One region of the Mycobacterium venezuelense genome, then DNA from elsewhere that is predicted to be linked to it. Evidence: predicted binding sites of a transcription regulator. Region 1 holds the regulator's gene; the other holds the start of a gene.
What was found. Region 1 encodes LexA, which represses DNA repair genes until DNA is damaged. Its sites were predicted from a motif close to CGAACANNTGTTCG; they were not measured.
Positions count from the first base shown of each region.

Region 1 (10,227 bases):
GCGATCCTGGAGAAATACGAGTCGCTGGGCGGCCCGGCCGATGGTGATCTCGGGTTTCCCACGATCGACGAGGGCGCGGGCCGCGCACCCGACAGCCGGAACTCAACATTCAGCGCGGCCGACAAGCCGGTGATCTTCTGGACCCCCGCCACCGGTGCGAGGGTCGTGCGCGGCGCCATCAACGCCGCATGGGACAAACTCGGCGGGTCGGCCGGCGTACTCGGCGTACCTGCCGAGGACGAAACGTACGACGGTGATGTCGTCTCCCAGAAGTTCACGGCCGGCGAGCTGTCATGGAACCGTAAGACCAAGGCGTTCACCACCGTTCCGCCGGAATTGGTCGATCAGCTGGCGGGCCTGCAGGTGCCCGACGATCCGACGTCGGCGATCGATGCGGCGCGGCGGGCCGCAGGCGGAGCGCTCGGTCCGCTCGGCGCCAAGGACGGTGACCAGTATCCGATCGGCAACGCGGGCGGTCTCGGCCAGAACTTCGCCGGCGGCAAGATCTTCTACAGTCCCGAAACCGGTGCCAACGTCGTGACGGGCCAGGTGCTGGAGAAGTACGAGAGCGTCGGCGGCCCGCAGGGCGATCTTGGCTTCCCGACGAGCAGCGAGACCGAAGGCGGGCTCGGACCGAACAGCCGGGTCAGCACGTTCGCCGCTGCGGACAAGCCGGTGATCTTCTGGACGCCCGACTACGGCGCGGTGATCGTCCGCGGCGCCATGAACGCTGCTTGGGAGAAGCTCGGGGGAGCGACCGGCACACTGGGCGCGCCGATGGCCGATCAGACCGAGGACGGCAGTGTCGTGACACAGCGGTTCAGCGGTGGCGCGATCTCGTGGGACCGCTCGGACAACACGTTCACGACCGAGCCGCCCAATCTCGCAACTGAACTGGCCGGGCTCGAGATCCCCGGCCTGACGCAATCGCCGCAAGCCGGCAGCCCGCAGGCGTCCGATGACAACGAGTCGAAGCCGTTCTCGTGGCAGTGGAACTGGTGGTGGCTGCTCGCACTGATCCCGGTTCTGTTGCTCGCCGGGCTGATCGTCGGCGCCGCACTGTGGCATCGGCGCCGCGACCGTGACGACGACGGCTTCGACCACGACCCGTTCGGCGACGATCACTACGACGACGACGATCGCTATCCGGGACGCGACTACGACGAAGGTCGTTATGAGTCGTCGCACTACGACGAGAGTCGCTTCGCGGACGACACCTATGCCGACGACAGGGGTGGGGATCGCACCAGCCCGTATCAGCCGACGGCGGACTACCAGGGTGCCGAAACCCCGACATCGCGGTTGGTCGCCGAGCCCTACCGCGACACGGCTACCGGCGAATCCCCGTTCGACGGGCCCACCGACGCGTCGATGCCGGTGAGTCAGTGGGCGGCGCCCGGCGGTTTCGGATCGCGTGAAGACGATGAGGACGAACTGCCGGAAGAATCGGCTGAGCTCGTCGACACCCATAGCGACGAAGAGGACTTCGACGAGGACGAGTACGACGACCGCGACGAATTCGTCGATGGTGACGAGCTCGACGAGGACGAGGATCTCGAGGACATCGGCGATCTCGATGAGCAGGATCGGCTCGACGACGAGGCGGACTTCGACGACGAGGACGACCTCGACGAAGTGGGAGACCTCCAGCGGGAGGATCAGAATCTGCGTCCCGCGCCGGGGATCCCGAGCAGCCTGATCGCGGGCGTGCCCGCCGCTGCGGCGTTCAGTGCCAACGACGACCAGGACGACATCGACACCGCGCCGACACGTGTGGTGACAGAAGCCGATCTCCGTAGCAGCGGGCCGCCCAGTGGTCGGCATGCCGCGATCGAACTCGATGAACCGGTGCCAAGCGCCACCGCCATTCATCTGCCGCTCGACGACCCGCAGCGGGCGCCCCAGGGCTATCCGATAAAAGCGGATACGAAATCGGGCTTGTACTGGTCGCCGGACAGCAGCCAGTATGACGACGCGATCGCTGAGATCTGGTTCGCGAGTGAGGAGTTCGCACGTACGAACGGCTTTGTACGCGCCGACTGAGTGAGCCTGGGCCGTCGCTCAGATCTTGCGGATGACCGTGACGACCTTGCCGAGCACGGCTGCGTCGTTGCCCGGGATCGGGTCGTACGCCGGGTTGTGCGGCATGAGCCAGACCTGACCGCGGGTGCGCTTGAAGGTCTTGACGGTTGCTTCGCCGTCGATCATGGCCGCGACGATGTCGCCGTTGTCGGCGACGTTCTGCTGACGTACCACGACCCAGTCGCCGTCGCAGATGGCCGCGTCGACCATCGAATCGCCGACGACCTTGAGTAGGAACAACGAGCCTTCGCCGACGAGTTCGCGAGGCAGTGGGAAGACATCTTCGACGGCTTCCTCGGCCAGAATCGGCCCGCCTGCGGCAATGCGGCCGAGGACGGGCACGAACGTGGGTTCGGGCAGTGAATCTGACCCGGCCACGTCGGTGGACACCAATGGGGTCGCCGGATCGTCGGCGGCTCGAACGTCGACCGCACGGGGGCGGTTGGGGTCGCGACGCAGATAACCTTTGCGCTCCAGGGTGCGCAACTGGTGAGCGACCGACGAGGTTGATGTCAGACCGACGGCATCGCCGATCTCACGGATGCTCGGCGGGTAGCCGCGACTGGTGACCGACGCGCGGATGACCTCGAGAATGGTGCGCTGGCGCTCGGTGAGGCCGCCGTCGACCGCGCGAGGACGACCGGCGCCCTCGGTCCCGGCCGGGCTGTCGGTGCTGCCGTCCGTGATGTCGCTGCTGTCGTCGCTCATGGCGCCGAATGTAGTCGCCTGACGCAAGATAATCAAACATGTGTTCGACGCGTGTCGGGCATGTCGCCTGCCGGCGGGCTGCCGTCGGTTGCCCGGCCGAACTTGTCGGTACCCCGCTCTATCGTTTGGCAACAGTTCGATCACACGTTCTACTAATCGAACATGTGAGCGACTATATTCGAACACAGGAGCGAATACGCCGGACCGAAAGGCAGACAGATGGCCATCCTCGAGATCCCCACCGAACGCCGTGACAGTGCTTTCCGCGCCGCTGTCGAGCCCATGCCGCGCCGGTACCGCGTGCGGGCCAACGCTCACCGCCCGGTTTCGGGGCCGCGCCCGGAGCGCCCGAATGGAGCGGCACTGCGGCATCGCGGAACCGGAGTGCTGATGTCGCGGGCCTCGCATCGCCGGCGTCCCATCACCCCCATCACGACGGTCATGCTCGCGCTCGTCGCGGCGGGGATCACGGTGTGGCTCGGCCTGGTGGCGCAGTTGGGCGGCGTGATGGGGCCTGCCGAGTCGGTACCCAGCGAGCTGGCGGTGGTTCAGGTTCAGTCGGGTGAGACGTTGCAGCACGTGGCCCGGCGCGTCGCGCCTGACGCTCCGGTCGGCCAGGTGGTGCAGCAGATTCGCGATCTCAACCAACTCGAGTCGGCTGCAGTCGAGGCCGGTCAGACCCTCATCGCCCCAATTGGCTGAGCTGAGAGATGAGCGATGAAACGTCCTGGCGGGCAAGCGCACTGACTTTTGGTGCCGCGACGTACGCACCATTGGACCCGGCGGTGACCTATCCGAAAGTCGCGCGGGTACGCTCAAGGGCGCTCGAACTAGTTGTCTGGCGGCGTGACGAAGGAGCGGTGATGCACTGTCCGTTCTGCCGTCACCCTGACTCCCGAGTGGTGGATTCCCGGGAGACCGATGAAGGCCAGGCAATCCGCCGTCGCCGGTCCTGCCCGGAATGTGGCCGCCGGTTCACCACGGTCGAGACGGCCGTGTTGGCCGTGGTCAAGCGAAGCGGCGTCAGCGAGCCGTTCAGCCGGGAGAAGGTCATCCGGGGCGTGCGGCGGGCCTGCCAAGGGCGGCAAGTCGACGACGACGCATTGAACGTGCTGGCGCAGAAGGTCGAAGACGCCGTGCGCGGGCTGGGCACCCCGGAGATCCCGAGTCACGAGGTCGGGCTGGCAATCCTGGGGCCGTTACGTGAGCTCGATGAAGTGGCCTACCTGCGGTTCGCATCGGTCTACCGGTCGTTCTCGTCGGCCGAGGATTTCGAGCGCGAGATCGAGGCGTTGCGGGCGCACCGCAGCTAGCGGCGGCTCAATCGAGCTGCGTGGTGCCGTCGTTGGCCACCCGACCGGCTACGCGTACCCATCCTTCGGGGCTCCATCGAGTTTCGATCACTGAACCTTTGCCCTGGATGATCGTGAGGTCACGGCTCAAGTAGTCGGTCATGCGAACGGCCGCCGAGCCGGTGGCTTCGTCTTCGGGAATGCCGAGATTGGCAGCGAACACCCGCGACCGAAGGACGCCCTCTTCCCGGTCGACCCAGGTCCACAGGTAGTGCTCGACATCGTCGGCATAGTCGTCGGGCTCCGCGGCGAACAGCTCGTCGGTGGAGGGCAGGTCGTGAATGGCGACCTCGGGCGCCCATTCCGAGCGTGCACTGATGGCGGCGACGTCGTCGTCGTAGGAGACCTGCACGATCCCCGCCGGAACCTGCAGGGTGTGGATCGGTGTACCGATGTCGCGCAGCCACCACGATGCGCCGACCGTGGGATGTCCCGCGAACGGTATCTCGGCGGCCGGGGTGTAGATGTGCGCATGCGCCGACGTGCCGCCCGGCTGCGGTAGATCGATGAATATCGTTTCGCTATAACCCAATTCGGTGGCGATCCGCTGGCGATCCGTGGGTGTCACCGTGCTGTTGTCCACTACGCCGAGTGGATTGCCGAATTTGCCGTCAGAATCGGTGAACACACGCAACACGGTCACGTCGATGGCCATAGACCGATGCTACGTCGTGATGACCCTCCGGCAGGGGCGCCCCACGAAGGTCAGGTCGCGCTGCGCTCGTCGCCGCCCATCGCTTCAAGCACTGCCACCTGCGTGTCGAGCGGGCCGCTGATCGTGGATTCGCTGAGCCCCGTGCGCAGCAGGCTGCGAAGCATCTCCTGGTCGTAGACGGCCGGTTCGGTGGAGTCGATGAAGCGCTCGACCACCTCGACGAACCGATCGGGATCGTCGTGGAACGGGAAATGCCCGGACCCCTTGAAGATCTCCAACTGGGAACCGGGCATTGCCGCGTGTGCCATCCGGGCGTGGCTGACGGGGATCACGGAATCGGATTCGCCCCAGATCAACTGCACGGGAACGGATTCGGTCAGGTAACAGCGATCCAGCATGGTAACCACCTGGCCGCGCCAGTCGACCACCGCGCGCAGCGTGCGGGCGAACGCCGAGGACGCCGTCGGCTCGGGTAGATCGGCCAGTATGCGCAACATGTCCGGGATGTCGCGGCCTACGCCGGTCGATCCGAACACGGTCCCGACAGCGCGTCCGAAAACCTGAAGTGCCGGCAGCATCAGCGGCAGGCGCAGCAGCGCGAGGGCTTCACTGCCCATCGGCAGCGACGCGATCCGCAGGGCCACGTTGACGTCCTTGGTGACCCCGCCGGCACCGACCAAAATCAAGCGGTCGACCAACTGAGGGAACTGGTAGGCGAATTGCATTGCGACGCCGCCCCCGAGCGAATGGCCGACCACGGTCACCCGGTCGATGTCGAGCACGCTCAGCAAATCCCGCATGCCGTTTGCGTAAGCCGCGACGGAGTAGTCGGCTCGCGGCTTGTCCGAGCGTCCGTGCCCGAGGAGGTCGGGGGCGATCACGGTGAACCGCTGAGCCAGCGTGGACTGCACCGTATGCCACGTCGTCGAGTTGTCACCGATGCCGTGGATCAACAGGATCGCCGGGCCCGATCCCGCGGTCCGAAAGGCGCGACGGTAGCCGTGGATCGTGCGGAACTCGAGTGTCGGCGTGACCTCTCGCACGGTCCGCAGGTTGGGTTTGCGTTCGGTCATGTTCGCCAACCTCGATGTCGGCCCGGCTCCGGGCTGCTGTCAGTGGTTGTCGCCATGTGGGAATCCGTCTCCGAACCCTTCAGAATGTCCGTCCCGGTACTTGTCTTCCTTGAACTTCTCGCCGGCCTGCTGGGCGAGGAACTTCTCGAACTCCGCGCCCAGCTCGTCACCGCTGGGCAGTTCCTCGTCGCGTGCCAGCAGAGACCGATTCTCCTGTGCGGCAACGAAAGCATCGTACTGTCGCTCCAGTGCGGTCACCACTTGAGCGACTTCGGCGCTGGCCTCGACCTGCTCGTTGATCTTGGAGTACACGTCGGCGCCCGCCTCGGAGAGTGCGGCCAGCGGCAACTGCAGCGAACCCGTCCTGGACACCTCGGCCAGGAGGGCCTCGGCGGCGGGCGGATATGCCGTCTGCGCAAGATAGTGCGGAACGTGCACCGTGAAACCGACCACCTCGTGCCCGTGCTGGGCCATGCGGAACTCCAGAAGGTTGGACACGCTGGCCGGAACCTGCACCTCGCCGACCCATGGGGTGTGGTCGGAGATGAGCTCCTTGTTGTTGGCGTGTGCGGTCAACGTGACCGGTCTGGTGTGCGGTACCGCCATGGGGATGGTGCCAAGGCCGATCACCTGACGTACGCCGAGCTGCTCGGCGAGCAGGCGCACGGCGGTGATGAATCGCTCCCAGCGCAGATCCGGTTCGAGGCCGGCGAGCAGAAGAAACGGCGTACCGACGCTGTCGTGCAGTGCGTACAGGTTGAGTTCGGGTTCTTCGTAGCCCGTGAAATGGTCGGTCTTGAACGTCATCAGCGGCCTGCGGGACCGGTAGTCGAGCAGTTCGTCGATGGCGAACGATGCCACCAGTTCGGTGTCGAGGGTGTTCTTGAGGTGTTCGGCGGCAAGCCGGATCGCGTGGCCGGCGTCGGAGAAGCCCTCCAACGCGTGGATGAGCACCGGCCCGCGACCATCTGTCGAGGTCAACTGCGGCGCCGGAAATTCCAGCTCGTACATCCCGCTCTGGTCGGGCTGGTAGTGCTGTTCGGGGTTATTGCTGCTATCGGCCATTTTCGTCTCGTCTCCTCGCCACGGCAGAGCGTTGCGTAAACCTCCTGCCGTGTCATCTAGTGTCGCGCATTCGCGTGGGACGGGCTCGCGCCGCCCCGCGTGTTGGTTCGAACGCGTGATCGTCGCACCGGCATTCCGGGCCGCCCGTGTCCCGGTCGGGCACTATCGATGGGTGTGGGTTGTTCGGGCTGCCGTGGTGGCGGCCGTGGTGGCCGTCGTCGCATCGGCGTGTAATGACTCGGAGCCGGCCCACGACAGCGCGCCGCCCGGAGTGCCCGATCCGCGGGTGGGCGCATTGTTCTTGGGCGGCGGTTCTTTGCACACCTGCACGGCTGCGGTCCTCGACAGCAGCTCGGGTGATCTGATCCTGACCGCGGCCCACTGCCTCGTGGACGGTGTCGAAACCGACTTCATCCCCGGATTCCGGCAAGGCGTCGACGACGCCTGGCGCGTGACTGCGGTCTATCTGGATCCGCGCTGGCTCGCCGACCAGGATCCGCAGACCGACTTCGCCATCGCGCGGGTCGTTCGCGACGGTGCCGCACCGGTTCAACAGCAGGCGGGTGGGGGTTTGACGCTCGGCGCGGCGCCGGCCGAGGGCAGTACGGTGACCGTGACCGGTTACCCGACCGGAACGGGCGGGGGTCCGCAGGTTTGCCGCGGCCCGACTTCGGTACGGCATCAAGGCTTCCCATCGTTGGCGTGCGCCGGTCTGGGGGACGGTTTCAGCGGCGCGCCCTGGGTTGTCGGATCGACGGTGACCGGACTCGTCGGTGGGCTCGACGGCGGCGGATGCGACGACGACGTGTCCTACTCACCGAGGTTCGACGACGGTATCGTCCGGCTGCTGCACCGTGCGGAAGCGGGCGGTGACGGCGACACCGTCCCGACCGTTCTTGGATCCGACTGCTAAGAGCGGAACTGGTTGAGTACCCGCAATTTGTTCATGACGTCCAGGGCGGCGACCTTGTAGGCCTCGGAGAACGTCGGGTAGTTGAACACGGCGTCGACCAGGTACTCGACCGTGCCGCCACAGCCCATCACCGCTTGGCCGATGTGCACCATCTCGGTGGCATTGGTACCGAAGATGTGCACGCCGAGCAGCCGCAGGTCCTCGGTGGACACCAGCAGCTTGAGCATGCCGTATGAGTCCCCGGCGATCTGGCCGCGCGCCAGCTCGCGGTATCGCGACACCCCGACCTCGTACGGGATCGAGTCTTTTGTGAGCTCCACCTCGGTCGCGCCGACGTAGGACACCTCGGGGATGGAGTAGATGCCGATCGGCTGGAGGTCCATCATGCCCTTGGTGGGCTCGCCGAACGCGTGGTAGGCGGCCAGCCTGCCCTGTTCCATCGAGGTCGCCGCGAGTGCCGGGAATCCGATCACGTCACCCACGGCGTAGATGTGGTCGACCTTGGTCTGGAAGTTGTCGTCGACGAACACTCGGCCCCGGTTGTCGGACTCGAGCCCCGCGTTGGTGAGGTCGAGGTGGTCGGTTTGTCCTTGACGGCCTGCCGAGTACATGACGGTTTCGGCGGGGATCTGCTTACCGCTGGCCAGTGTGGTCACGGTGCCTGCCGATCCGACGTCGACGCCCGTGACCTCCTCGCCGAACCGGAACGTCACCGCGAGATCGCGCAGGTGGAACTTCAGGGCCTCCACGATCTCGGGGTCACAGAAGTCGAGCATGTTGCCGCGCTTCTCGACCACCGTCACCTTCGTGCCGAGCGCGGCGAACATCGAGGCGTACTCGATGCCGATGACCCCGGCGCCGACGACGACCATCGAGGCGGGCAGAGATTTGAGTTCGAGGATCTCGTCGGAGTCGAGGACGCGTTCGCCGTCGAACTCCACGCCGGCCGGACGCGCCGGCTTGGTGCCGGTGGCGATCACGACGTAGCGGCCGCGCACGGTGATCAGTTCGGCTCGGCTGGGATCCTCCACATGGACGGTGTGTTCGTCGACGAACCGGCCGTGCCCGGTGTAGAGCTCGACGCGGTTCCGCATCAGTTGTGACCGCACGACGTCGATCTCTTTGCCGATCACGTGTTGCGTCCGCGCGAGCAGGTCGGCCGGAGTGATCTTGTCCTTCACGCGGTAGCTGGCCCCGTACAGTTCGCGCTGGTTCATCCCGGTCAGATAGACCACGGCTTCGCGCAGCGTTTTCGATGGGATCGTTCCGGTGTTGACGCACACGCCGCCGAGCATCATGCCGCGCTCGATCACCGCGACGGATTTGCCGAGCTTGGCCGCCGCGATGGCGGCCCGCTGACCGCCGGGACCGGAACCGATGACGACGAGGTCGTACTCCTGCATCGAACCCATGGGAGTGTGTCTACGCCGGTTGCTCAGTTCTCGCACGCCGGCAACGCCAAATTGCGCGTGAACAATTGTTTCGTCCAGTTATCCCCAACATGGACTTCGTCCACAGGTCGCGGCCCGGCGCAGAGTTTGCGCTCGTCGCCGAGAACGCGGCGACGGTGCCGGATGCCACGTTGGGGCCATGACACCTTCACCCCACATCCCGGAGTTCGACGTCCGCAGCCCCGGTTCATTGATCGCTGCGGTACCTGCCGTGCTCGGCTTCGTCCCCGAGCAATCCCTCGTCCTGGTGAGCATCGACGATGGACAATTGGGATGCGTTATGCGCCTTGATCTTTCGCTGGTGCTGACGGAGGCTGTCGATCAGCTTGCCGAAGTGGCTGCCGCGTCGCAACCGCATGCGGCGATCGCGGTCATCGTCGATGAGACCGGAGCGGACTGCCAGCACTGCTGCGACATCCACGCCGAGCTGGCCGACACGGTCGAGGAAGCACTGTCGCTGCACGGCATCGAGCTCACCGCGGCTTACGTGGTGGACCGTGTGGCGGCCGGCGGACGCTGGCACTGCGCCTACGGGTGCGCCGCGCACGGTGTCATCGAGGATCCGTCGGCATCGCCATTAGCTGTGGCGGCCGTGCTCGACGGCCGTCGGCTCTATCGGCGACGCGCCGACCTACAGGAGATCGTCGAACCCGACGAGAGCCGGGGCGAGCGGATGCGGGCGGTGATCGGCGGTCTCCCCGCACCGGCGCCGTCGCGCCGTCGGGCTGACGTGCGTGCCGACATCGAATCGGCGCTCTCGTCGGCGACCCGGCTCGCCGACGGGCAGTACCCGGCCGATGCGGAGCTGGCCCGGTTGGCGGTGGCGTTGACCGATCCCCAGGTGCGCGACACGATGTACGCGCTGGCAGTCGGGGAGCTGGCAGGCCAGGCCGAATCGCTGTGGGTCGAACTGTCGCGCGCGCTGCCT
Region 1 covers NZ_JBONDW010000007.1:148,543-158,769, forward strand. The annotation lists gene ACRCUN_RS13710 (LGFP repeat-containing protein) at 1-2,043, shown strand, start outside; gene lexA (transcriptional repressor LexA) at 2,062-2,790, opposite strand; gene ACRCUN_RS13720 (LysM peptidoglycan-binding domain-containing protein) at 3,010-3,492, shown strand; gene nrdR (transcriptional regulator NrdR) at 3,654-4,103, shown strand; gene ACRCUN_RS13730 (PhzF family protein) at 4,111-4,797, opposite strand; gene ACRCUN_RS13735 (alpha/beta fold hydrolase) at 4,848-5,870, opposite strand; gene ACRCUN_RS13740 (proteasome assembly chaperone family protein) at 5,910-6,935, opposite strand; gene ACRCUN_RS13745 (trypsin-like serine peptidase) at 7,051-7,848, shown strand; gene sthA (Si-specific NAD(P)(+) transhydrogenase) at 7,845-9,251, opposite strand; gene ACRCUN_RS13755 (DUF4192 domain-containing protein) at 9,439-10,227, shown strand, end outside.

Region 2 (10,227 bases), on a different contig from region 1:
CGGCGGCGATGTCGTCGACCTGCACATCGAGATGTAGCCGCACCTTTGTTGTTTTGGGCTCGCGAACGCGTTGAAAGGTGAGCCGCGGCACGGTACCGCTGCGAGATCCGAGCGTCGCCCAATTCGGGTCGTCGCCATGCTCGTTCGTGGGCGGGATGTCGAGAAGTTCGCTCCAGAACAACGACAGCCGCGACGGATCGGCGCAGTCGATGGTCACTCCGGACCAGCGGTTGGGCATGGCATCTCCTTCTCGCTGCCGACCCTGGGCGTCAAGCTTCAGGCCGTGAGCGACAACCCATTTCGGACAGGATCAGTCGGAGTCTCTTGAGGGCATAGTGCAGACGGGACTTGACTGTACCTTCGGCGATGTCGAGGTCATCGGCGATCTGGCCGGTGGTCCAGCCGAGATAGAACGACCGGCTCAGAACGGCCCGGTGTGCTTCGGGCAGTTGTGCCATGGCGTCGGCGATCAGCATCCGATCCAAGGCGGAGTTCACCTCGTCGGGGCCCATACGATCCGGCACCTCCGATGTGTCGGGAGAACAAACCTCGTAGCGAAATCGAGCTGATCGGCTTCCGTCGATCACGATGTTGCGGGCAACGGTGAAAAGCCAAGACCGTAACGGCAGGTCTCCGTCGTTTTGTTGCAGGTGACGCCAGGCGCGCAGCAGGGTTTCCTGTACGACATCCTCGGCTTTGGTGTGATTGCTCGTCAGCCGGAATGCATAGCGTCGCAACGGTTCGACGTGGTTGGCGTAGAGCTCGAGCATCTGATCGGTTGGTTGTTCGACAGTAAGCATCCGACACCTCCGGGACCGGTTGGGTTGCTCAGCTCAGCCTTGCCGGTGTAGGCGGTGAATTCCTCACTGCTGGCCACAATCCGCTATACCGGCCAGCAGGTATAGGCCGTCACTCAGTCTTCGATGACAGCAATCTCGTCGCCGAGCTGGTAACCGGCCGTGAGTGGTAGCTGATCGCCGCTCCAGAAAGAGCCGGGATCAAACCAGTTGTAGTGCTTTTCCGTCGTCAACAGGCCCATTTCCTCGTAGGTGATGGCTACCGTCTCCGCGCAGTACGCGGTCTCCAGGCCCGCCTGGCGTTTGCGGGTTCTCTTGCGCTCGGCCGATTCGCGAACTTTGCTGTGTACAAGCGGAATTCCCCGGGTGAAGTCGCTGATGACGGGTAGCCGCCCGCGCAGCCAGCGGCCGGTGAGCCGCGCCGTGGTGGGAAACGCCGTGCCGTTCATTCGGGCGATGACCTTGAGGAGGGCGTCTTCCTGTTCCCGGGTGGCATATGGCGTGAGTTGACGGAGCCAGCAGCGCTGCCCGTAGTTGTGCATCCAGCGTTCGACGGCTTGACGGGCATCGTTGAGCTGCACACCGCGGTGGTTGGTACCCGTCCACATGTCGAGCAGCTTGTCGCCGAGCTCGGCATGCCAGATCAGTGGCGGCAGGTCGTCGATCGCGACGGTCATCCCGACATGGTTGACCGGGCTGTTCGTCAGCGTCTGGATCGCCCGATCCGGCCCTGACCCGCCGCGAAACAGCCAGATGTCACCGGTCCGGGTTTCCTCCAGCGCTTTCGTCAGCGGCACCGTGTTCGCGTTCACGTGCGCAGCTTAGGCACACTTTGTGCATGCGCAGCATCTGGAAGTGGATCGGGCTTGCCGGTGTCGCCGGTGTCGTGGCGGGCGGCGTGATGGTTGCCCGCGATCAGCGCCGCCGCAACGCCTACACGCCGCAGGACATCCGCGAGCGGCTCCATCAGCGGCTGGCCGAGGCGGAAAGTTCGCAGGGCACCACAAGCCCATAGCGCTTCCCTTGCGCGAGCGTGCGTGTCTGTCCGTCGACACGCCGTGAATTAGCGGCATTTTGCGCACGTTCGTCAACGTAAAGCCTTGCGCAACAGGGCTTGTCGGTGGTTCGAACTAGTGTTCGATACATGGACTCGTCCGTGGCTGACCGGCTCGCTGCGTTACGCGCGGCGGTCGCCGCGGTGCGTGCTCTGCCGTGGGGAGCGCTATCCGAAGCCGACCTGCTGGGGGTGTGTGCCGGGATCCAAGAGGTTCGCAATCTGGTGCCGGTGGTGGAGCATGCCGCGATCAGTGCGCTGTCGGAGTGCACGACGCCGGCGGCGGTCGGGGCGAAGTCGTGGCCGGAGGCGTTGCGGATCCGGTTGCGGATATCGGGGACCGAGGCGCGGCGCCGCTGTCGGGATGCGATGAACTTCGGGCCACGCCGGTCGGTGACCGGCGAGACGTTGCCACCACGGCGCGCGGCGACCGCGGCGGCGCAGGCCGGTGGCTGGGTGACTCCCGACCATATTGATGAGTTGGAGACGTTTTTCACCAAATGCCCCGATTGGATCGATGCGGCGCGGCGTGCGGTGTTCGAAGAACGACTGGTGGCGGTGGCGGCCACGGAGACCCCGGAGACGTTGCGCCAGACCGTCGCCGAAGCCCTGTACCTGCTCAACCAGGATGGCGAGGAACCCGTCGACGCTGCTGAGCGTAAGCGAGGCATCGTCGTTCATCCGCAGCAACCCGACGGCACCTCGAAGGTATCAGGATGGCTGAACGCCGAAGGCCGCGCCGTGGTCGAACCCCTGCTGGCGAAGTACGCTGCCCCCGGGATGTGCAACCCCGACGACGAATCACCCTGCGTGGCGGGATCACCCTCTGAGGAAGCGATCGAGGCCGATACCCGCACCGCCGCGCAACGCAATCACGACGCCCTGGTGGCGATCGGTCGTAATGCGTTGATGTCCGGGGATTTGGGTCAGCATAACGGGTTGCCGGTGTCGTTGATCGTCACCACCACCCTGGCCGAACTCGAAGCCGGCGCGGGGATCGCGGTCACCGGCGGCGGCTCGAAACTCCCCATCCCCGACGTGATCCGCCTCGCCGCGCATGCCTGGCACTATCTGGCGGTGTTCGACGACGCCACCCTGGTGCCGTTGTATTTCGGGCGCACCAAACGCATCGCCACCCCCGCCCAACGCCTGGTGTTGTTCGCCCGTGACCGTGGCTGCACCCGCCCCGGCTGCACCGCCGGCGGTTATCGCTGCCAAGCCCACCACGCCCAACAAGACTGGACCGTGGGCGGGCAAACCAACATCGACGAACTCGCCCTGTCCTGCGGGCCCGACAACCGCCTGGTCGCCAAGGGCAAGTGGACCACGACCATGCGCAACGGCCGCTGCGAATGGACCCCACCACCCCTACTCGACACGGGCCAAGCGCGCGTCAACAACTACCACCACCCCCAGACCTACCTCACCGACAACGACGAAGACGACGAGGCCGGATAGACGCGATTACCAGCCTTCGGTGAGCACCCGGTCGAGTGCGTCGACGTAGAAGTCGGCGGACTCGGTGTCGATGCACAGTGGCGGCTTGGTCTTGAGGATGTTCTGGTGATCGCCCGTGGGCTGGATGATCACGCCCAGCTCCAGCATGCGGTCGCAGATCAATGCCGTCTCCTCGGTCGCCGGCTCCAAAGTGTCTGGGTCGCGGACCATCTCGACACCCAGGTACAGGCCGACCCCGTGCACGGTTCCGATGATGGGGTGCTTGGTGACAAGCGCCTGCAGCCGTGACTTCAGATGCGCGCCGACGCGAGAAGCGTTCTCCTGCAGTCGCTCGTCGTGCAGTACGTCGAGCACCGTCATGCCGATCGCGCACGACAGCGGGCTGCCGCCGGTGGAGGAGAAGAAGTACCCCTGGCTGCGGAACGCCTCGGCGATCTCGCGGCTCGTGACGACCGCGCCCAGTGGGTAGCCATTGCCCGTCGACTTGGCCATCGACACGATGTCGGGCACGACGCCCTGCTGTTGAAATCCCCAGAACCATTCGCCAAGGCGGCCATAGCCCACCTGGACCTCGTCGGCGACGGCATATCCGCCGTTGGCGCGCACCGCCCCGTAGACCTGCTCCAGATAGCCATCGGGCAGGGCCATGCCACCGGCGTTGCCGTACACGGTCTCGCAGATGAACGCCGCGGGGGCACGCCCATCGGCCGCCAGTTGTTCGATCTGGGCCACTGCCTCGACGGCGTAGCGGCCGACCTCGGCGCCGCGGTACTTGCCACGGAAGCTGTTGGGAGACTCCACGGTGTGGACCCAATCCGGCCGGGTGGCAAGGGCATTCGGATTGTCGGCAGTCGACGTGGACACGGCGTCGGTGCCGTACGTCCAGCCGTGGTAGGCCTCGCGCATCGCCACCACGTCGGGGCGTCCCGCGGCCGCGATGGCCAACCGCAGTGCGAGGTCGCTGGCCTCTGAACCGGAATTGACCAGGAACACCGTGTCCAGCGGATCGGGCAGCAGCCCGGCGAGCCGTTCGCTGAACTCGACCACCGCGGCGTAGTTGAACCGCGAGTTCGTGTTCAGCTTGCGCAGCTGGCGTGCGGCGGTGTCGGCCACGCGGGGATGGGCGTGCCCCAGCACGGTCACGTTGTTGACCATGTCGAGATAGCAGCGCCCGCTCGTCGACATCAGGAAATGCCGCCAGCCGCGTTCGATGCGCGGTGGCTGCCGGTAGTAGTGCTCCTGGACGGGCGCGAAAGCCCGGTCGCGGCGAGCCACCAGATCGCTGTCGACCGAATCGCTTGCCAGCGTTGGTAATCCGAGAAGCGGGCGGGGATCCAGGCTCAGCGCCAACCATCCCGGGGCCAAGCTCGGTGTGCTCAGCGTGGGGGCCACCGGTGACCCGGCCGCGCGAACGGCAAGCTCGATGCGCCGGCCCGGCTCGATGACGCCTAACGCGGCGCCTTCGGTCGCGGCAACACCCGTCACCGTCAGCTCGTAGTCACGGCCGCGGTATGTCACCGCGTCCGCCGACCGGTCGACGACCTCGCCGTCGAACGGAGCCACCAACTCGACGGGTTCGGCGGCCCACACGCTGATGCCGGTCGGCACCACGGCGGGCTCCTCCTGGCTCAGGGCAGGCGCGCACGCCGGTCGCGGCTGACCGAACTGCGTCACCACCACACGAGCCCCGTCCGAGAGTGCGGCCCTTGCCATTTCGTTCTCGACACCGGGCCGCACCCAACCGCCCCGCTGGAATGCCGAATCCAAGGTGTCCGAGGTCGCGGACAGATCGAGCGTCACCACCGATTCGGCGGTGAGTCCGGTGATCATGGGCGTGGTGGCTTCGGCCCGCGCGGGCTCGGTGTTCATGCCGAGCTCGGCTTTGATCAGGGCCGTCATGACGTCGAACGGCACGGAGGTGGCCTGCTCGAACATGCGCCACTCGCCGTCGGACTGTTCGGTGACGTAGTCGTTGTCCGGGTCGAGGTTCGCCTGCTGCGCTCCGCTGACGATCAGCACCGCGGTTCGCAGAACCAGCAACGGCCAAAATGCCTCCACCTCAGCAACACTGAGTGGCCGGATATCGTGGAACGCCCGGATGCCGGGAAGCACCGAGGTGGGATCGCTGCCGGGATGCTGCAGTACCGACGACAGCGTGATCGCCAATTCGGCGACGGCCCAACTGTCGGTCAGATCGCCGAAGTCGATGATTCCGTCGGGATGTACGACGCCGCCGGTCGCCGGTGTCACGACGACGTTCGCGTCGGTGAGATCCATGTGGATCGCTTGCCGGGGCAACGCGTCGGCGAGCGGCTCGATGCGTGCCCACGCCTCGCGGGCCGCGGTCGCAAGCAGCTCGCGGTGCGTCGCGTCGGCGACGTGTGATACCAGCGTGGTGACCACATCGGCCCCATACCGCAGATCCCACTGCAGGATTCGGTCGAGACCAGGGTGGCTGAACTCGGCCAGCGCGCGCGTGACGCGGCCGGCGAGCGCACCCAGTTCGGCGACGACGGCCGGCCGCAGGTAACCGGATTCCAGCAGCGCGCCGCCGGGCAGGTAGCGCAGCAGGCGCACGTACGCCGTTCCATCGACCAAACCCGTTACGGCCGTGCGGTTGTCGCCATCGCTGTTCGGCAGGGCTACGGCGATCCGCAAGTTCGGCTCGGTCTGCGCGATGAGCTCCGCTGCGAGGTCCTGGGCCTCCAGCTCAGTTTCGTTGAACGCCGGGTTGGCGATCTTGAGCACGCCGAGGATTTCGTCGTCCTGGCTGACCAGGAAGTTCTTATCCTGTTGACTGCCGAGCGATTTCACCTGTGCGCGCAGGCCGTAATGCGTGGCGAGGATGCCCTCGGCCTGCGATTCGGTGACGTGCGGTGCCGGTAGTTCCGGTTCGGCAAGAAAGTTGAAGCCGACAGTACGGCGATCGGTCGTCATCGGCCCACGAACTCGACGACGACTGCGGAGAACGCGTCGTTGTCGTCGCCGGCGGCGGTGTGCCCGGCGTCGGACAACTCGACGAATTCTGCTGCGGGAACCTTCTCCAGGAAGTCCTGAACACCTTCTGTGCTGACCACATCGGATAGTTTGCCTCGGATCAACAGGATCGGGATAGTCAGGTTGATCGCCGCTTGCTCCAGCTTCTCCACCCGGATGAACGGGTCATCTTCTGGCTTCGTCAGGAACGCCGGATCCCAATGCCAATACCAGCGGCCGTCGCGCTGCCGCAGATTCTTCTTCAGCCCCTCGGGGCTGCGCGGCTTGGTGCGGTGGGGCAGATACGCGGCGACGGCTTCGGCGGCCTGCTCCAACGAATCGAACCCGTGCACGTGGTTGAACATGAAATCGCGGATGCGCGCACTCCCGGACTTCTCGAACCTCGGCACAACGTCGACGAGCACCAACTTCGTCACCAACTCCGGCCCGGCTTCATGAGCCGCGAGAATCCCGGTCAACCCGCCCATGCTCGCGCCGATCAGCACCACCGGGCGGCCGACCTGGTAGAGCACCTGCAGGATGTCCCCGCACAACGCCTCCACCGAATAGTTGGCGCTGGGGGAGCGGTCGCTGTCCCCGTGCCCGCGCGAGTCGAGCGCAATCACGTGGAGCCCGCGGTCGGCCAGGATCTGCCCGGTGTTCTTCCACGAGTGCCGGTTCTGCCCGCCACCGTGCAGCAGCAGCACGGTCGGGCGGTCGGCGGCCGACTCGGCGCCCTTGTTCCACTCGTCGCCGACCAAGTTCAGGTCATCGACACCGCGGAACGTGACGGTCTGCGATTGGCTGTTAGCAGTGCTCACGAACTTCCTCTCGGCGCGCCCCCGCAGTCACGTTACTAAGGCCGGGCGTTGCCGAGAATGCGGGCAGGGGGAGTTCGGGAAGCAGCCCGGGTGCCGCCGATGACGGTGTGACGGGCGCCACGTACTTTGGATCGCACGCGTGTTTACAGCAGGCGTGCGATTCGTAGTGCACCGAGGAGTGGATCTATGGCAGACGACAGCCCCGACGACGAGTCGGTCGAGTCGCCGGAAGCCGGGGATGCGAAACGGCCGGCCGGGGAAACGGCTGTTGGCGAGGCTGACGCCGCGCCTGAGCCCGAGGCCCGGTCGATGTCGCGGATCAGGCTGGGCGCGCTGGTCGGTCTTGCCCTGGTCGTGGTGCTCGCCGGGCTGACGGGCTGGCTCGGGTACGTCGCCTACCAGTCGCACACCGACGAGCGGCACCGCGACATGATGGTGGAGGCCGGCAGGCAGGCGGCGCTGAGCCTGACCAACGTCGGCTGGGAGACGGCCGACGCCGATGTTCAGCGGGTGCTCGACTCGGCCAGTGGCAAGTTCTACGACGACTTCCAGAAGCGTGCCGAGTCCTACCGCGAGGTCGTCAAGCAGGTGAAGTCGAAGTCGGAGGGCATCATCACCGGTTCGTCCCTCGAATCGCTATCCGACGGCCAAGCCAAGGTGCTCGTGTCGGTGACTGTGAAGTCGAGCAACGCGGGCGTGCCGGAACAGGCGCCGCAGTACTGGCGAATGGTGTTGACGGTGCAGGAGAACCAGGGCACGGCGAAGGTTTCCGAAGTGGAGTTCGTGGAGTGAGCGGAAGGCACAGCCTCCGGGCGTTCGAGAAGGCGGATGCGAAGGCCGCAGAGGAGAAGCCGGTCGAGGACCCGGCCGAGGAGAAGCCGATCGAGGATCCGGTCGAGGATCCCGCCGAAGAAACAGCGGACGAGTCGCCCGAAGCAGACGACGTCGACGCCGAGCCCGAACGGCCGGCCGAACCCGCGCGGCAGACCCCATGGTCGGGGATCGTCGTCTTCGCGATGCTGCCCGCGCTGGCCCTGTTGCTGGCGGCCGGATCGGCGTTTCTGAAGTGGCAGATCGTCTCGGAGCGGGAAAGTGCCACCGCCCGAACAGAATCGGTCGAGGCTGCCAAGGACATCACAATCCAGATGTTGTCGTATGAACCGAACACGGTCGAGCAGCACCTCAATTCGGTGCTCGACCGGTTGACCGGCGATTTCCTCAGCACATACACCACGATGATCCGCACGACCATCATTCCCGGCGCGACGGCGCAACGTGTCACCGCGCAAGCCGAGGTGCCCGCGATAGGCTCGGTGACGGCGAGCGCTGATCGCGCCGAAGTGATGCTCTACCTCAACCAGTTCGTCACCGTGGGCGACCAGCCGCCGCAGAAGACCCCGTCGACCGTACGGGCCACGATGGTGCGTGAGGATGGACGTTGGCTGATGTCTCAGTTCGAGCCGGTGAAGCCGTGACGGAGCCGCGTTGGCTCGACGTCACCGCGCCCGCGGTGCAGTTGCGAGCGCTGGTCTGGGGACCCGATGACGGACCGGTCGCGTTGTGCCTGCACGGTTTTCCCGACACTGCCTACGGGTGGCGAGAAGTCGCACCGGTGCTCGCCGACGCCGGCTGGAAGGTCGTCGCGCCGTTTCTGCGGGGCTATGTGCCGTCATCGATCCCGACGGACGGCAGCTACCACGTCGGCGCGCTCATGGACGACGCGCTGCGTGTCCTGGAAGCATCGGGGCGCACCGGACGCGATGTTCTCATCGGTCATGACTGGGGAGCCATCGCCGCGTCGGGGCTGGCCGCCATGCCCGACAGCCCGTTCGACAAGAGCGTGATCATGTCCGTGCCGCCTGCCGCGTCATTTCGGCCGCTGGGCCGCGTCGCCGACAGCGGCAAACTCGCAAAGCAGTTGCCCCGCCAGCTGCTGCGCAGCTGGTACATGCTGTATTTCCAATTGCCCTGGCTGCCAGAGCGTTCGGCGTCCTGGGTGGTGCCCCGGTTGTGGCGGCAGTGGTCGCCGGGCTTCAACGCCGCCGAGGACGTCCGCCATGTCGACGCCGCGATCGGCGCACCGGAACGGTGGCGGGCCGCGATCGGCTACTACCGGGCCATGCTGCGCTGGACGACCCCGCCGGCCGCCTACGCCAAACTGCACGAGCACTGGTTGTCGGCGCCGGTATTGCCGACGCTCTATCTGCACGGCACCGACGATGGCTGCGCCGCACCCGATTACGCGCGCTGGGTGCGAGACATCCTGCCCGACGGCAGCGCGGTGGGCATCGTCGAACGAGCAGGACATTTCATGCAGCTCGACCAGCCGGATGTGGTCGCGGGCCGAATCCTCGACTTCATCGACAGCGCCAAGGAGCAGTGACGCGTGCGCCGACTGGCGGCAGTCGACGCTCAGACCTGGTGGATGTCGGCCAAGCTTCCCAGCGACCAGTTCCTGCTCTACGGGTTCGACGGCTCGCCGACCGATCTCGGCCGCGCGCTCGCCGAGGTGCGCAGGCGTGCGGAGGAGGGTCCGGAATTGGCATTGCGGGTCCGCGACGGGTTCCGGCTGACCTATCCCGCCTGGGTGCAACGCCGGGCCGGTGACGACCAGTTCGTGGTGCACGACCTCGGTGGCCCCAGCTGGAACGACTGCCTGGACGCGGTCGCCGGGCTCGCCGATCACCAGCTCGACGCGACGAGTGCAACGTGGCGGCTGCATGTATTCCCCGGTGTGCGTGGGGTTCCCGGCGTGGCCGCATCGGGTGCCGTGGCCGTGCTGCAGGTCGCGCATGTCCTCGGCGACGGCATCCGCTCGTCGGCGCTTGCCGCCTGGTTGTTCGGGCGGCAAGAAGCCGTCCCTGCTGTGCCGGCGGAGCGCTTCGTCGGCGCCACGCTGCCGTGGCGGGCGGCTTCAGCCGCGCGCACGCATCGACAATTGGTCGCCGACGAGAAGTCCGGCGCTGTGCCCGCGCAGGCCCCGTCGCGGCCCGCACGGCGCAGCAATTCCCGGCCCGCGGGGGCGCGGTGGGTCCGCACGATCGTGCGGCCGCGGGCTCGCATCCCGGGCCCGACGGTGACGGTCGCGGTGCTGGCGGCGGTGTCGGCTGCGCTCAGTGAT
Region 2 covers NZ_JBONDW010000003.1:407,303-417,529, forward strand. The annotation lists gene ACRCUN_RS07210 (VOC family protein) at 1-238, opposite strand, end outside; gene ACRCUN_RS07215 (sigma-70 family RNA polymerase sigma factor) at 270-800, opposite strand; gene ACRCUN_RS07220 (guanylate cyclase) at 914-1,609, opposite strand; gene ACRCUN_RS07225 (hypothetical protein) at 1,636-1,812, shown strand; gene ACRCUN_RS07230 (HNH endonuclease signature motif containing protein) at 1,942-3,309, shown strand; gene ACRCUN_RS07235 (aminotransferase) at 3,316-6,246, opposite strand; gene ACRCUN_RS07240 (alpha/beta fold hydrolase) at 6,243-7,106, opposite strand; gene ACRCUN_RS07245 (Rv1363c family protein) at 7,293-7,898, shown strand; gene ACRCUN_RS07250 (hypothetical protein) at 7,895-8,581, shown strand; gene ACRCUN_RS07255 (alpha/beta fold hydrolase) at 8,578-9,489, shown strand; gene ACRCUN_RS07260 (WS/DGAT domain-containing protein) at 9,493-10,227, shown strand, end outside.
Region 2: ACRCUN_RS07230 (HNH endonuclease signature motif containing protein) is a predicted target of LexA. The motif match lies at 1,924-1,937, and genes of this name have one in related genera.